Regions from separate parts of the Ruegeria sp. AH3 genome, predicted to be linked through region 3. Evidence: riboswitches for the same ligand, from Rfam matches in the RefSeq annotation. Region 3 holds a riboswitch; each other region holds the start of a gene.
The links. Region 3 has a riboswitch for cobalamin ahead of ACR3EM_RS16775 (hypothetical protein). Riboswitches for the same ligand answer to the same signal wherever they lie in the genome.
Positions count from the first base shown of each region.

Region 1: another riboswitch for cobalamin. It lies ahead of ACR3EM_RS13490 (energy-coupling factor ABC transporter permease); the one in region 3 lies ahead of ACR3EM_RS16775 (hypothetical protein).
Region 2: another riboswitch for cobalamin. It lies ahead of ACR3EM_RS03040 (DUF1636 family protein); the one in region 3 lies ahead of ACR3EM_RS16775 (hypothetical protein).

Region 1 is NZ_JBQFJL010000001.1:2,668,990-2,674,603, forward strand. Features, by position in the region: gene sseA (3-mercaptopyruvate sulfurtransferase) at 1-808, opposite strand, end outside; cobalamin riboswitch at 950-1,161, shown strand; gene ACR3EM_RS13490 (energy-coupling factor ABC transporter permease) at 1,217-1,894, shown strand; gene ACR3EM_RS13495 (CBU_0592 family membrane protein) at 1,912-2,181, opposite strand; gene ACR3EM_RS13500 (helix-turn-helix domain-containing protein) at 2,178-2,741, opposite strand; gene ilvD (dihydroxy-acid dehydratase) at 2,849-4,681, shown strand; gene ACR3EM_RS13510 (sulfotransferase family protein) at 4,849-5,614, opposite strand, start outside.
Region 2 is NZ_JBQFJL010000001.1:626,231-631,844, forward strand. Features, by position in the region: gene cobN (cobaltochelatase subunit CobN) at 1-1,275, opposite strand, end outside; gene cobW (cobalamin biosynthesis protein CobW) at 1,280-2,335, opposite strand; gene ACR3EM_RS03040 (DUF1636 family protein) at 2,332-2,712, opposite strand; cobalamin riboswitch at 2,798-3,003, opposite strand; gene ACR3EM_RS03045 (NAD(P)-dependent oxidoreductase) at 3,035-4,105, shown strand; gene ACR3EM_RS03050 (DeoR/GlpR family DNA-binding transcription regulator) at 4,229-5,026, shown strand; tRNA gene ACR3EM_RS03055 (tRNA-Glu) at 5,090-5,164, opposite strand; tRNA gene ACR3EM_RS03060 (tRNA-Glu) at 5,186-5,260, opposite strand; gene recJ (single-stranded-DNA-specific exonuclease RecJ) at 5,370-5,614, opposite strand, start outside.
Region 3 is NZ_JBQFJL010000001.1:3,330,540-3,336,153, forward strand. Features, by position in the region: gene ACR3EM_RS16765 (DNA polymerase III subunit gamma/tau) at 1-474, opposite strand, end outside; gene ACR3EM_RS16770 (protein-tyrosine phosphatase family protein) at 644-1,147, shown strand; gene ACR3EM_RS16775 (hypothetical protein) at 1,151-1,558, opposite strand; cobalamin riboswitch at 1,648-1,871, opposite strand; gene ACR3EM_RS16780 (alpha/beta hydrolase family protein) at 1,994-2,851, shown strand; gene rsgA (ribosome small subunit-dependent GTPase A) at 2,869-3,897, opposite strand; RNA gene ffs (signal recognition particle sRNA small type) at 4,058-4,156, opposite strand; gene ACR3EM_RS16795 (bifunctional 2',3'-cyclic-nucleotide 2'-phosphodiesterase/3'-nucleotidase) at 4,196-5,614, opposite strand, start outside.

The DNA.
Region 1 (5,614 bases), 660 kb from region 3:
CAGCCCAGGAGCCGTCATAAAGCGAATGATCTTTTTTACCCATGCGCTCAAGCGCAAGGCTGAGGATCGCAGCCGTGACGCCCGAGCCGCAGGATGTGATTGCGGGTTTCGACAGATCTACGCCTGCGGCCTCAAATATGGCGTGGCACTCTTCCGGCGACTTCATGGTGCCATTTGCTTTCAACAGCGTGCCAAAGGGCACATTGCGAGAGCCCGGAATATGACCCGAGCGTAAACCTTCGCGTGGTTCTGGCGCTGTTCCGGCAAAGCGGTCGGTCGAGCGCGCATCGATGATCTCATGATCGTTCAGCTTGGCCGCAGCTGAAACCTGCGTCACGTCACGCACCAGATGGTTTTGTACGCGAACGGTCATATGGCGATCGCGAACGACGGGCGGCAGGTCCTCAATCTCGCGACCTTCGGCCTGCCATTTCGGCAGCCCCCCATCCAGAACGGCAATATTGTCCTGACCCATCAAACGGAACAGCCACCAGACGCGTGCGGCAGACATCAGCCCGGCCCCGTCATAGACAACGACCTGATGGCCGTCGCCCACCCCCATCGCCCGCAGGCGGGACATGAATTTCTCAACCGGGGGTGCCATATGCGGCAGGTCCGAACGGTGATCAGCAATGTCATCAATGTCAAAGAACCGTGCACCGGGGATATGGCCTACATCATACTCGGCCTTCGCATCGCGGTTCTGCGCGGGCAGATACCAGGACCCGTCCAAAATCCGCAGATCCGGGTCCTTGAGATGCGCGGCCAGCCAGTCTGTGGATACGAGAGTTTTCGGATCGTCCTGCATCAAAGCCTCCCCTGAGCGAGCTTGGATTTTCCCTATATGGGCACGGCCAAACGTTCAAGTCACGCCGCAGTTCAGAACCCGCGCGGGGAACGTTTTTTTCCAACCACATGCTTGGCGTGCTTGACAGACAGCATTCTGTGGCAGAAATCTGTGCGACATGGTTCCCAAAGGGGTTTCCCCAGAGGGATGAAAAGGGAATCCGGTGCGACAAATCCTGTCAATTCCGGAACTGCCCCCGCAACTGTAAGCGGAGTATCGCCCCATCAGGGCCACTGACCGAAATGATCGGTTGGGAAGGCCGGGATCGATCCCAATCCGCGAGTCAGGAGACCTGCCATGCACAAACCGGGCATCCGCCCAATTTCAACACGTTTCTACCGTCGGGTGTGACGGTAAGGAGAACAAACTATGCATATCGAACCGGGCGTCGTTAACGGCGCCAAACTTGTCCTGAGCTATGCCACCGCGGCCGGGGCAGGGCTTTATAGTCTGAAGCTGGCGTGGGAGAGCGTCAAAAACAGTGGTGTTGCAAGCCTTGCAGTGCGGTCTGCCCTGACAACCGGCCTTGTTTTCACATTCTTTGAAGTTCTGCCTCATTTCCCGGTGGGAGTGTCAGAGGTGCACTTTATTCTGGGCTCGACACTGTTTCTTTTGTTCGGTGCCGCCCCGGCTGCGATTGGTCTGATCCTGGGCCTCTTTGTTCAAGGGTTTTTCTTGGCACCCTTCGATCTGCCCCAGTTCGGAATGAACATGACGACGTTGCTGGTGCCTCTGTTTGCCCTGCAGGCGTTGGCAAACCGCGTCATTGCGCCGAATACGGCCTATGTTGACCTCAAGTATTCTCAGGCACTTGCGCTGTCGACCGCCTATCAGGGTGGTGTCGTACTATGGGTGGCCTTCTGGGCGTTCTACGGTCAGGGTTTCGGTGCCGAAAACATCGCCGCCGTGGCCAGCTTTGGCGGAGCTTACATGATGGTTATCCTGATTGAGCCCCTGGCCGATCTTGCCGTTCTTGCGGCTGCGAAATCCATGAAGGGTCTGAACAAGCTCGGCCTGTTCACGCCACGTCTTCTCAGCGCAGCCTAAACATCCCGCGCCGCGCACTACTTTGCGCGGCGCAACCTGAAATGCTGAATGATCCCGATCATGCTGATCAGAATCCAGAACCCCTCGATCAGCATCGACGCCAGATTGAAATTCTCGAGCAGCGAATAGACGATCAGAACCGACCCCAAGAGGTTCACCACCGGAAACGCGAGATCGTCAGAGTTCATCATCCGCATCTGTGTCGCAAAATAGGCCGCGACCACGATCAAAGCCCCAAACGAGCCAATAGCGTCGACGATGGTGAGGCTGTCGAGAACTGCAGTCATGAATGGGCCTTGCCGTTTTCAGAATACTCGTTGTGCTGGGCGTAGTGGTGCATGTTCAGGAATGCGGCACCCTCTGCACCCGCGCGGTATCCATGGGGGATATCAGCGGCAAAGCGCAAGCCCTGTCCGGCCTGCAAAGATACCCATTCCCGATCGCGTAGAATCTCGAGCGTACCTGAAAGAACAAACACCTCCTCGGTCACACCAGCGGCATGGGCGGGGGATTCGTGGCTTTGGTTCGGATGCAAGCTGACGTGAAATGTCTCGGCCCCTAGGGCGGGGTCGAAGGGAAAGACGATCTTGACCTCTATGGTCCCGGGGAAGGTCACGGTCTGGAAAACAGACGGGTCGCCCAGCGCCGTATCGATCAGCGCGCTGAGTGGTAGCTGGAAGCCTTTGGCGATTTTCCACAAGGTCGCGATGGTGGGGCTGGATTCGCCGCGCTCTATCTGGCCCAGCATGGCTTTGCTGACCCCGGTCATTTCAGCCACCTTCGACAGGCTCAGCCCGGACGCCGTCCGCACGTCCCGTAATTTCAGCGTTATGTCGTCCGGTGCCATATCATCAACTTCCGAATCCTCTTGTACGTTATAGCGCACATGTGATACGTGCGCTATAACGTACGAACCCCAAGACATGCAACCCGAGGCAAAAGGGAAACAGCATCATGCCATTGTACCGATCCAGAACCTCTACCCATGGCCGCAACATGGCCGGTGCCCGCGGTTTGTGGCGCGCCACCGGTATGGGCGACGATGATTTCGGCAAACCGATCATCGCTATCGTAAACTCGTTCACCCAGTTTGTGCCCGGTCACGTCCACTTGAAGGACCTCGGCCAGATGGTCGCGCGCGAGGTCGAGGCAGCCGGCGGTGTCGCGAAAGAGTTCAACACCATCGCGGTCGATGATGGCATCGCCATGGGCCATGACGGGATGCTGTATTCGCTGCCCTCGCGTGAGGTGATCGCGGATTCGGTGGAATACATGGTCAACGCGCATTGCGCCGACGCGATGGTCTGTATCTCGAACTGCGACAAGATCACCCCCGGCATGTTGATGGCGGCCATGCGCCTGAACATCCCGGCCATCTTCGTCTCGGGTGGTCCGATGGAAGCGGGCAAGATCGATATCGCCGATCTGGACGCCAAGAAAATCGACCTTGTGGATGCGATGGTAGCCGCTGCTGACGACCGCTTCACCGACGAACAGGTTCAGCATATCGAGGAAAACGCCTGCCCCACCTGCGGCTCGTGTTCGGGCATGTTCACTGCCAACTCGATGAACTGTCTGGCCGAGGCGCTGGGTCTGGCACTGCCGGGCAACGGCTCGACCCTTGCCACACACGCGGACCGCAAAGAGCTGTTCCTTGAGGCCGGTCGCCGGATCGTCGAGATCACCAAGCGGCACTATGATCTGGACGAAAAAGGCTTCCTGCCACGCGAGATCGCTACGTTCGAGGCCTTTGAGAACGCCATGAGCCTCGACATCGCTATGGGCGGTTCGACCAACACGGTACTGCACTTGCTGGCCATTGCGCATGAGGGCGAGGTGCATTTCACCATGTCCGATATGGACCACCTCAGCCGCGAAGTGCCTTGTTTGTGTAAGGTCGCACCCAATACCGAGAATGTGCATATGGAAGACGTGCACCGCGCCGGTGGCATCTTCTCAATCCTTGGCGAACTGAGCCGTGCGGGATTGCTGCACGAAGATTGCGCAACCGTTCATTCGGCTACGATGGGCGAAGCGATTGCCAATTGGGACATCAAGATCGCCAACAATCCCAAAGCGCAGGAACTGTTCAAGGCTGCACCAGGCGGAGTGCGCACCACTCAGGCCTTCAGCCAGTCGAACCGGTACAAGGAGCTGGATACCGACCGCCAAGGCGGCGTGATCCGCTCGAAAGAATATGCCTTTAGCCAGGATGGCGGTCTTGCGGTACTGTTCGGAAACATTGCCCGCGACGGCTGCATTGTGAAAACTGCAGGTGTTGACGAGAACATCCTGAAATTCACCGGCTCAGCCTATGTCTGCGAAAGCCAGGACCAGGCGGTGAACGACATCCTGACCGGAAAGGTCAAAGAAGGCGACGTGGTCGTGATCCGCTACGAAGGCCCGCGCGGCGGGCCGGGCATGCAAGAGATGCTCTACCCGACCTCATACCTGAAATCCAAAGGTCTGGGCAAAGCCTGCGCTTTGCTGACCGATGGCCGCTTCTCGGGCGGCACCTCGGGTCTATCAATCGGCCATGTCTCGCCCGAGGCGGCAGAGGGTGGTGAAATCGGGCTGGTGCAAACCGGCGACACCATCGAAATCGACATCCCGAACCGCAGCATCCATCTTGCGGTGTCCGATGAAGATCTGGCCGCCCGGCGCGAAGAACAGGATGAAAAAGGCTGGCATCCCGCAGCACCGCGCAAACGCAAGGTGTCTACGGCGCTGAAGGCCTATGCCAAGCTAACCACCAGCGCGGCGAAAGGTGCTGTTCGCCAGGTCTAGGGTCTACGAAGATGGGCGCGCTCCCGCGCCCGCTACGTGCTATCGGCAAAGCCGATACCCCTTGCGGACTTGGGCCCGCGCCGCGCGGCGCCGGGCCCAACCAGAGGAGATGTCTCATCAGAGACATTAACGATGGGCGGGTGGTCTTGCTCTTTAGTCTAAGTGACTCAGTCACCCAGCTTGGCGTGAATCTCGTCCAGATCGATCTCACCTACCGGCATCTTATTGGCCGGGTTTTCGAAATCGTATTTAAACAGTTCGAAATCTTGTTTGTAGATTTCATAGACCAGGTGCATGGACAGATCGTCAAAATAATCCTCGACCGGATGCGCGCGTTTGGGTCCGTGACCTTCGGATTCATTAAAGCGCGGAATTTCGGACAGGGTCACCGGGTGTGCGGTCTTGAGGTTGTCCAGAACACCCTGCATCCCATCGTTGAACTTCTCGGTCCAGAAAATCCGGTCATAGCGCCCGCCATTTGCAATCAGGGTCGAGACATGGCCAGACATGGCGGACCAGTGAATATCCGGGTCCATCGGGCGACGCCAACGGATGGTATCCCGCGCGAAAAGAAGAAATCGACGGAAACTGGCGATCTGATCGAACTCACCCTTACCGTCTTCGCCGCCCACTTCGATCCCGTAATTGTAAATCAGCGTTGGCACCAGATTACCGCGATAGCGTTTACCGTTGCGCTGAATGCCGCAGATCTTGTCGAAGAACGAGCTCAGGATGCGGGTATATGGGTTTCGCACACAGGTAAACGTATAGGATTCATGTGATCGCACGTTGCGCGAGATCGGGTCCTGGCTGGCCCCAAAAGCCCATTTGTGCATCCCGTCCTTGGCGTCATGGATATCACCACCAAAAAACCGACCGTGATCCGAATAATACATGATCTGGCCAATGGTCGAGCAGGCGCATTTCGGCACC
Region 2 (5,614 bases), 2.7 Mb from region 3:
AATCGGTTCGGCAGGCGCGGTATCATAACCCTCGGCCTGCAAGTCGGACAGCATCGCCTCGGCAGAGGCCAGCGCGTCCAACCCAACCGCATGGGCCATTTGCCAATCCTTGCCGGGATAAGTGGACAGCACCAGCGCGGGCACTTGATCCGCCTTGGGTTTATCGTCGAGGTTCAGCCAACCAATCACACGATCAATGATTGCTTCGATCCGTTCAGGTTCAGCCCGGTGGGCAAAACGGGAATACTCAAGGTGCGGGTCGCGCTTTCCCGGTTCTTTAAACGAGGCGATGCCTGCCGAGATACGCCCGTCTACCTCAGGCAGAACCACATGCATGGCGAGGTCGGCGGGCGAAAGCCCACGTTCGGCTTCGGCCCACGCCTTGCGGCGCGAGGTGGCCAGCGCGACCTGAAATACCGGCACACCCGCTGCATCGAGCGGAGAGGTGCCCGACGCGCCTTTGCCCGAGAACGAAGTGGCGTTGATGATCGCGGATGGGCTTAACGCAACGACCTGATCCCGCAGCCAGTCGGCGGCAGCGGGTGCTTTCAGAGATGGAGCGAACAGACCAACAGCGTCATATCCGCGGGCACGCAGGCTGCGGATCAAGGTTGCGACCGGGGCGGTATCCGCCGAGGTCAGGTAAGCGCGGTAAAAGGTGACGAGGATGCGTTTCGCGTCACCTGTGAACGCTTCTTCCGCCGGGAGCACACCGCGATCCGGGCACCATGCGCCACACTCGGGCAAGGTCTTGGCCCCCATCACCGGCCCAGCATAAAGACCTGCCGCCAGTGCCATTTGCGCCAAGGCCGCCTGTGCCGCGACCTCACCGCCGGTGTCGCACAGATGCGCCAGCCGCCGCAGGGTCGAGACGGGTAAGGTGGAGTAGTCGTCCAGCCGGGTATCTTCGCGCCCATCCGCAGGCAGGACGGCCAGTGCAATGCCCTTGGCCTGCGCCAGCGCCAGAACCTGCTGCAAGCCGTACGCCCAATAGGGCACTCCACCGATCAGACGGATCAGTATGCCCTTGGCCCCCTCCAACGTCTGTTCGACATAGGTGTCGACGGACAGAGGGTGTTTCAGCGCCGTCAGATTGGCCAGCCGCATCGTCGGCATCCGCCCGTCGGGTCCGCCTCCACGGTGCCATCCCGCCGCGAAAGCGCCGAGGTCGCTGTCGGAAAAGGACAGCACCACCAAATCCGCCGGGCTTTGGCCCAGATCGGTCGGGGTTTCCGTTTCCTCTAACCCGTGGCTTTCGCGGAAGACGACGTGCATGGCTTTACTCGGCTGCCTCGGTCACACCCACGAGGATATCGCGGATTTCGGCCTCTTTGATATCGTCATGCTCGGCAATGACGACTAGACGCGAGCGGCGCTCCTCGCCGGGTTCCCAAGGGCGGTCATACTGATGGCGCACGCGCGCACCGACGGCCTGAACCAGCAGGCGCATGGGCTTGCCTTGAACGGCGGCATAGCCTTTGACGCGCAGGATGTTCAGTTCTTTGGCCAGACGTTCGATTTTCGTCACCAGATCGAGCGGATCGCTCTGTTCGGGCAACTCGACGATGATGCTTTCGAAATCGTCATGTTCGTGATCGTGATGGCCGTCGTGATGCGATGGGCGTGCGTCCATGTCATCCTCGGCGGCGGCTTCCAGACCCAACACGACGCGGACGTCAACGACGCCCTCGGCCACTTCAACAACGGGCAGGGGGCGCGGGGCCTCTGCAGCGATGACCTCTTTGGCCTTGGCGACACCTTCGGGACCGGCCAGATCAGGCTTGGTCAGCAGGATGATATCGGCGCAGGAAATCTGATCTTCGAACACTTCGGACAGCGGCGTTTCATGATCAATCGAGTCATCGGCCATGCGCTGGGCATCCACCGCCTCGACATTCGGGGCAAAGCGACCGGCAGCGACCGCCTCGGCATCGGCCAGCGCGATGACACCATCGACGGTGATTTTCGAACGGATATCAGGCCAGTCGAAGGCCTTTAGCAGCGGTTTCGGCAGCGCCAGACCGCTGGTTTCGATCAGGATGTGATCAGGGCGCGGCTCCAGCGCCATCAGCACTTCGATGGTCGGGATGAAATCGTCCGCCACGGTGCAGCAGATGCAGCCATTGGCCAGTTCCATGATGTTTTCCGCCGGGCAATCGGGGATCGCGCAGGATTTCAGGATATCGCCATCAACGCCAACATCGCCGAATTCATTGACCACAACGGCCAGACGCTTGCCCTGCGGGTTCTGCATCAGGTGGCGCACCAGCGTTGTCTTGCCCGAGCCCAGAAAGCCGGTGATCACAGTGACGGGAAGTTTCTCAAGGTTGCTCATTTCAGGGCTCCAATCGGGGGAATGCGGGCTGCGCAGTTCTTGCGGAAATGTTCGGGGCGCTCGCGCCATTTGACCAGACCATCCTCGGTCGCGAGGTATTTGGTGGCACCCTCCACGATCATGTCGACGTGGTCGGTTTCGTTGAGGTGTTCATACACGAAGGTCCAGCGATCCGGCCCACCGCGCAAGACGATGGAACAGCCCTCATCGCAGTTCGACAAGCATTCCACGGCTTTCAAGGTGATCCCTTCGGGCAGATCGGCCTGCTCAAGCGCCTTGTGCAAAAGTGCACCGGGGCGCTGCGCATCATCTTCGACAGGCAGCCCGCGACGGCAGGTGGTGCAAACCAGCAGCTCGACCGGAGCGGTCTCGGTCATGTCTCTCATCCCCCCAAATCCTCTTCGTGGGGGACGGGGTTTCATGCGGGTCGCTTTTGACCCGACACCGGAACACCCCGTCCGGTTTAAATCTCGGGCGTTGGCAGGTCTCCCGGCTTGCGGATGTCAGAGGCGGGCCTCTGTCGGATGTCCCGCCTTCCCGGCCTTGCGGCCAGTGGCTTGGGCACCCTCTCCGTTCACGGTCGCGGGGGCGGCTGCGTTTGACGGAAAACCCGCTGACGCATTCCCTTTTCATCTGCGCACGCAGACACCAACGAAAGGGACATGCGGCACGCTTGGGCTGCTTGTCAAGCGAGTCGCGATGATCAGCGAAGAAGCAGGTAAAAAGCGACCTGTCGAGGTCGCTGGGCGGCATGATCCATCTGTGGTGACGTGTTGGCATGGATCACAAGACGCGAACAGGAGGATGCGGCGCATGAAAGTAGGGTTTATCGGGCTGGGAAATGTTGGGGGCAAGCTCTCGGGATCGCTGCTGCGTAACGGAATCGATTTGACGGTTCATGACCTGAACCCGGATCAGGTGACCCGATTTGTCACCGAGGGTGCCAAAGCCGCTGAAAGTCCGGCGCAGTTGATGCGTGATTGCGACGCGGTGATCACTTGCTTGCCTTCACCCGCCGCCTCGGACGCCGTGATGCAAGAGATGTTGCCCGAGGTCGGCCCCGGCAAAATCTGGATGGAGATGTCGACCACCGATGAGGCTGAGGTCAAACGCCTTGGTGCCATGGTCATCGAACAAGGCGGCGCAGCGGTGGATTGTCCGGTTTCAGGCGGATGTCACCGGGCTGCGACGGGCAATATCTCGATCTTCGCTGGCTGTGACCGCGAAACGTTCGAGCGTATTATGCCCTTCCTGACGACCATGGGGCGGCGCATTCTGCACACAGGTGAACTGGGGTCGGCCTCGGTGCTGAAAGTGCTGACCAACTATCTGGCCACCGCTAACCTGATCACCTGCGCCGAGGCTTTGGTGACCGCCAAAGCAGCTGGAATGGATCTTGGAACCACCTATGAGGCGATCAAGATTTCGTCGGGCACCTCGTTCGTGCACGAAACCGAAAGCCAGGTCATCTTGAACGGTTCACGCGATATCTCGTTCACCATGGACCTGGTGAAAAAGGATATCGGCCTGTTTCAGGAGGTTGCCGACCGCGCCGGTGTCCCCCTTGAGGTGAATCCGGTGATGATCAAGATATTCGAAGACGGCATCGCACGCTACGGCGAGCGCGAGTTGTCCCCGAACATAATCAAACGCCTCGAAGATGCGACCGGACTTGAGATTCAAGCACCGGGCTTTCCACCCGAAATGCTGGATGATGAACCCGAAGAGCCCGGCTATGAGGTCATTCCGCAAAACCGCGCTGCGCCGTAAGCCTGTCTGTTGTCATTGAGCCAAACCAAGTCGGCCGCTTGCAGCGGTCGGCCTGTTTCGGGTTGATCACTGACCGCATTCCGTGTCTTTGTTTGGGTAAATTTGGGAAATACGGAGCGTCCAGTGAAAACCCGCAGCCCGCACACCCATCGTGAGCTTGAACTTCTGGATGTTCTCCGTCGTCTGGGCGGGACAGCCCGAAACTCGGAACTGGCCAAAACACTAGGGGTCTCTGAGGAAACCGTGCGGCGCACGATCAAGTCGCTCTCAGCCTCGGGCGCGGTCGAACGTGTGCATGGCGGCGCTTATCTCGCCGGCACCCAAGGCGACCCCAGTTTTTTTCGCCGTATAGCGCAACACTCTGAAGAAAAGCGGTTGATCGCGGGGCATGTGGCGAGCCTGATACGGGACGGGATGACCGTCTTTCTGGATGTCGGCTCGACCACCGCTTATGTGGCCGAAGAGCTGCGGCAGTCGGGAAACCTGACCGTCGTGACCAACTCGATCGGGGTGGGGCAGACCCTGGCCGGAACCAATGGCAATCGTGTGCATTTGCTTGGGGGCGAACTGCAAAGCGATGAGCGCGGCGCATTCGGTCACGTCACGCATCGGCAGGTACAGCGTTATGCGTTTGACATCGCAGTGCTCAGCATCGATGCGATTTCGGCACGTCGAGGTTTCTTGTACCACAGTTCAGTTGAGGCAGACCTTGCGACTGTTGTCGCCAGCAACACCGACCGACTGTTTGTGGCTGCGGCGCATTTTAAATTTGGTGAAACCGCGCCTTATGTCGGACCCGAGCCGCGTATGATCGATCTACTGGTCACGGACCAAGCACCTACCGGGGATGTTGCCAAGGCATTGAAGCAATGGGGTATTCGGATCGAGATTGCAGAAACCAATCACCGGCAAGCTGGCTAGTCGTTGCGCTTAAGCGTAGCCACAATCATTCAATCAGAGATCACGATGAGTGGATTGGAAAAATGGCAGCCCGTAGGGGAATCGAACCCCTCTTTCCAGGTTGAAAACCTGGCGTCCTAACCGATAGACGAACGGGCCACTTGGTCCAGACAAGCAAAGTGGCAGCCCGTAGGGGAATCGAACCCCTCTTTCCAGGTTGAAAACCTGGCGTCCTAACCGATAGACGAACGGGCCACGCTGGCTTGTGGAGGGCCTTTTACGGTTTACCTTCCCCCCCCGCAAGACGAAAAACGCAAGCCTGCGAAACTTTTTTGACCGTTTTCGAGGTGCGTTGAAGCAGGTGTCAGACGGCCTCTGCAGCGTCTTCCAGCCGCAGCTGTACGCTCTGTCGGCCACCCCAGGTATTCACCTCAAGCCGACCCGCAAAATGGAACCGAGCGCCGCCGTGATTGGACAGGCGATCTCCCAACGGACCCTCGAATGCGCCAAAGGCGATAGCGTCCAGTCCACCGGACATGCCATCGGACAGGGACAGTTTCAGATGTGTCTCACCTACGCGCTTGGCAAAGCGCACTTGCAAGTCGGGCA
Region 3 (5,614 bases):
GGGCGGTTCCTCAAGCGTCTTGAGCAGCGCGTTGAAGGCGCTGGTCGATAGCATGTGGACCTCGTCGATGATGTAGATCTTGTAGCGGGCCGAGGCGGCGCGGTAGCGGACGCTGTCGATGATCTCGCGAATATCATTCACGCCGGTGCGGCTGGCGGCATCCATCTCCATCACGTCGACATGGCGGCCTTCCATGATGGCGACGCAATGTTCACACTGACCACAAGGTTCGGTGGTGGGTTTGCCTTCGCCATCTGGGCCGATGCAATTCATGCCCTTGGCGATAATCCGGGCGGTGGTGGTTTTACCGGTGCCGCGGATGCCGGTCATGATGAAGGCCTGCGCGATGCGGTCGGCCTCGAACGCGTTTTTCAGCGTGCGGACCATGGAGTCCTGGCCAACCAGATCGGCAAAGGTTTCCGGGCGATATTTGCGGGCAAGCACCTGATAGGCGGGGCTGGGCGTGTCGGTCATGTCTGCTTTCGCGGATTCGAGTTCTGCCGCAGCGTAGAGGCCGCCGCCGTCCGCGTCCACCGCCCGACCGGATGATTTTCGTTTTGGAATGCGGGACGGGGCGGTTAAGATCAGACACTTGAAGACCAGTAGAAAGATCTTCTGATTAACGTTTCGGGGGGAACGTAGAATGTCTCAGATGGTTATCCATGCACTTCAGGTTGGCGGAGGAACGCTCGCGCTGACATCGATGCCGGGTCGGGGTGGCGATTATCAAGACGATCTGGATGCCGTCGCCGATTGGAAGCCCGGCCTGATCCTTTCAATGGCGACCGAGGTCGAGATGATACTCGATGGCGCCAGAGATTTCGGTATCGACGTTCGGACCCGCGCCTGCCGATGGGTTCATCTGCCGGTCGAGGACTATGGCACGCCATCACCCGAGGTGGACGAGCGTTGGGTAGAAGCCAGTGCCGCAGTGCGTCATGCGCTGTCCGGTGGCGGGCGCATTTTGGTTCACTGCAAGGGCGGATGTGGTCGATCTGGCATGGCTGTACTGCGTTTGATGATAGAATGCGGCGAGCATCCGGATGCAGCGTTGCAAAGGCTGCGCGCGTTGCGCCCCTGCGCTGTTGAAACCGACGAGCAGATGGAATGGGCGATCGCGCCCGCCGGTATTCTGGCCGCGGGCTGACTGTTAGGCAGACGGTCGGTATTCGGGTTGCACCGACTTAGTCTGGGCAAGCGTCAACACTTCGAGCATCGCGCATGGCGGGTTCGACAATATATTTGTCGACAGTGCGGCGGTCTCGGTGCCGAACAAAAGGTCTGCGTAGCTGTCCAGATGCTCAATCGCTTCGTCTGATCCAGCACCGCAGAACACTCTGATTTCGTCGGCGCGCGCGCGAAAACGGGCGGTGCAACCATCCGTACAATGCGCCAGTTCGCTACTGCCCTGAATCTCGAATTCTGTAGTCGCCGCAGGGGCTGATTCCGCCATCGAGGTGGCCAGCGCCCGTGCGATTCGCGCCAAAGCCGGACAGGTTTTCCCCGTCCTTTGGCAAATTGTTGCCGAGAACTGGTGGGTTCCGGTTTTCCATATCATGATGCGCCCTCCGCGCGTGGGGCTGAGGGTGTGAAACAGGTGGGACAGCACAGTGCAGTCTGGACCTGCCCGGACACCCCGCCCGAGTTTCAGTTTCGGTTCCGATGGCAGGTCTCCTGACTTGCGGGTCATCGCTTTGCCGACCTTCCCAGCCTTCAAGGCCAGTGGCGCTACGGCATTGCTCTCCGCTTACAGTTGCGGGGGCAGTCGCGGATTTGGTCCGTTCCGGATATTACCGGGCAGGTCCGCACCGTGTTCCCTTTTCATCCCGGCCTCGAACGAGGGCGCGGGAACCATCACCTCATCGCTAGCGGTTGCGCACTTCCCGAGTCAAGCGGATTGAATGCCACAAGCTTACCTTTGGTCCAGCCACGTCAACCTTGACTCGAACGCGATCGAGTGAACTGATCGGTTCAGATAACGCATGAGGATCAGATGTTGGACGCGCGGCAAACCGTGATGACCGAGGAGTTCCGGTTTCCCGCCGGGTCCGCGATGCTGTCCGCCCGCTTGTATCTGCCTGCGACCGATCCGGAAACGGTTGTGGTCATTAACAGTGCCACAGGCGTGCCACGAGACTATTATCAGCATTTTGCGCGTTGGCTGGCAGCTGAGCGCGGGATGGCCTGCCTGACCTACGATTATCGGGATTTTGGTCACTCGCTGACCGGGCCGCAGAAGGCCTCGACCGTGACAATGGCAGACTGGGCGCTGGTCGATATCCCTGCTGCACGGGCCGAGATGCGGCGGCGGTTTCCGGGTGCCAAGCTATGGAGTATTGGCCACTCGCTTGGTGCGATGCTTGGGCCGGTGCAATCGGATATCGAACAGATAGATCGGATGATCTGCGTCTGTTCAGGTCTAGTGACGCTCAAAGATCACCCGTGGCCTTACCGCGCGCTGGCTGCGTTGTTCTGGTATGGCCATGTGCCGTTGTTGGTCCGTGCTCTGGGATATTTGCCGGGCAAGGCGGTCGGTTTTGGTGAAGATCTGCCCGCGCCGGTCTATTGGCAGTGGCGCAAGTGGTGCACGGCTCCCGACAGCTATCTGCCCGAGATCGGAGAGACGCTGCCTCAGGCTCGCTGGTCCACTGCAGGCGGGCGTGTTGATCTGTTCGCCTTTGAAGATGATGAGATGGTACCACCCGCCGCCGTGTGGCGGCTGGCTGATCTTTACGGCTCAAATGCCCGTCGTCACCTGTTGTCGCCGCAGGAATTTGGTTTGCCAAAAGTTGGACATATCGGAGCGTTCGCCCGACGCAACGCAGCGGTCTGGCCCCGCCTGATCGACTGACCAGACGGGGCGTTGCCTCACAGCTTCTTGCGTGACTTTTTCTGCTGCGTGACGCTGCGCACCATCTTGCCGAACGCTTTGTCCCGCGCCCGGGATTGAGCGATGGTTTCCGAGTTGCGCTGATCCTCGCGCCGCAACTTACGCCAACGCTCCAGCCGGGACGGGTCAAGCGCGCCGCTTTGGACCGCGGCCTGAACCGCACAGCCGGGCTCGGTTTCGTGCTGGCAATCCGAGAAACGGCAATTCAGGCTTAGCTCCGTGAGGTCCGAGAAGACCTCATCGACTCCGTCCTGTGCATCCAGCAAACGCAGCGCGCGCATGCCGGGGGTGTCGATCAGCCAGCCGCCATTGCGCATCTGATGCAACGCGCGCGCGGTCGTGGTGTGCCGGCCCCGTGCGTCATCCTCGCGAATGCCCGCCGTGGCTTTTTCCTGCCCGGTCATGCCATTGGCCAGCGTGGTTTTACCCACTCCGGATGAGCCCAGCAGCGCACCGGTCTGACCCTTTGGGCACCACGAAAGAACCTGTTCGATCGCAGCCGGGTCCAGTGCATTGATCGCCAACACAGTCAGAAACGGATCGATGGCTTGCGCCTTTTTCACAAAGGTCTCGGGTGCATCGGAATTGTCGGCCTTGGTCAGCACGATCACCGGATAACACCCGGCCTGATGCGCAAGCGCCAGATAGCGTTCCAGCCGGGGCAGACTGAAATCGGCATTGCATGAGCTGACGATGAACAACACATCGACATTCGCGGCGATTAATTGTGCCGAAGCACCTGTGCCCGCAGCGCGACGCTGCAGCAGGCTGCGCCGGTCCAGCAGGTGGTGCACGCGTCTATCATTGTCTGCCAACACCCAGTCCCCAACCGCATAGTCGCCGGTGGGGTGGTTGGGGGTCAGCAACGGGATCTCGCCGTTGGGGCCAAGCCCGATCAACCGATCCCGATGAACGGCTGTGATGCGAAATGGATTGCAGGTTGGGTCAGCCACGTGTTGCGCGGCAAAATGTGAGGACCATCCGAGGTCCGATAAAGAAAGAGACATTGGTCTGCCTGTTGTCAGAAACAGCGTGTCCGACGGATGGCGATCGCGCATCCGCTGGTCATGTGTTCAGGCAGTCAGAAGATCGTGTCGGATCAGAACCCGGCTGCCCGAAGGGTCATTGCTACAATCATAAAGCCCTCCTGTGGCTCAGGGGTTGATAAAGTGAGAGGCTGGACATCGACCCAAGCGGGACTCGTTGTGGCTGCTTCCTTCCGGACCTGACCAGGTTGGCGAGGCGCTCGCCCGCGCCAACCTCTCGACCCCTCATATAGGCCCGCTGCGCCACATTGGCAACCCGTCAGAGGGTCAGTTGGATAGGCAGGAACCCGTCTTCGTCCAAAGGCAGAACGCAGGGGTCATACTCGGCCAATTCATGCAGATAGGCCTGGGCGGACGGGCCGGTGGTCAGAATAGCTCTGGCTCCGTTTGTCGGCCTCAGAATGAACGGGCGCGGCGCTTGCTCCAGCGGGTCATATGACAGTTTGCCCGCCAGATAATCACGCAGCACATCATGAATGAGCCGCGCAGGCAGCGTGATCGGATGGGCATGTGGAATCGAAGGGAAATGCCCGCCGCCATTGGCGCGGTAATTGTTCGTTGCGACAATGAACTTCTGATCTGGAGTGATCGGATTGCCGCCCACCTTCAGCGAACGGATTCGGGAATGGGCCGGATTCGTCAGACGGCCAGCAGCGTCGAATCGTGCCGGTTGCGATAGGTCGACCTCATAAGTTGCACCGTGCAGAACGTCGAAATTGAACCCTGCACGCTTCGGGTTGATCAGGTGCGAAGGCTGATCGGCCGAGAGCTGATTGAGCACTCCGGCAGACATCTCCAGCCAGTCGCGCAGTTGCTCTGCTGTCACCTGCACCGCACGCAGCTCATTGGGAAAGACATGCAGATCGGCCACATGGCGGACCGAGATCTCGCCTGCGGGAACGTCGGTAAAATACTCCGGGCCTCCACGGCCTCCGGATTTGGCGGGTGCCGCGGCCGAGAGAATCGGAAGGCTCTCCCACTCGGTACTAGCCAGATGGAACCGTACGGCAGCAGCCTGAGCTGCCGCCAGCAACGCAAGCCCCCGGTCTAAGGCGCAATAGGTGAAATAGCTGTGCAACGCCTTAGGCACCGACCCCACGGGTTCAGAGACGCGTTTGCGCGTTTCCGCATGACCTATGGCAAAAAGTTGTTTCAATTCGGTGTCTTCCGGGATCGGGCCGGTTGCCGTTTTGATCGGTGTTGCACAGACCCGGCTTTCAACAATGCGCCAGCGGTGCTCAGCATTCTGTTTCAGCACAAGATCAATCACACCCAGATGCGAGCCCCCCCATCCCGGCATCACAACCGGTTTTCCATGTACCAGCCCTTGTTCGTGATCCACATGAGGCAAACCTTCATGCGCCTTGCCGGGCAGCGTCAGATGAGTGTGCCCGGCAATGATCGCATCAATCCCCTCTATTGCGGCCAGCGGGATTACTGCGTTCTCCATTCCGGCTTCAGCTTCAGCCTGATCCAACCCCGAATGGGCCAACGCCAGTACAAGATCACAGCCCTGACCGCGGAGGTAAGATGCCGTCTGCGCCGCTGCAGTCAGAATGTCGGTGACCTCTGCCTGCTCCTGCAACACATGCGCCTCCCACCGAATGGTCTGCGGCGGCAGAACGGACAAAACACCAATACGGAGCGGAACGTCTTCGTCATTTACGGAAACCATCCG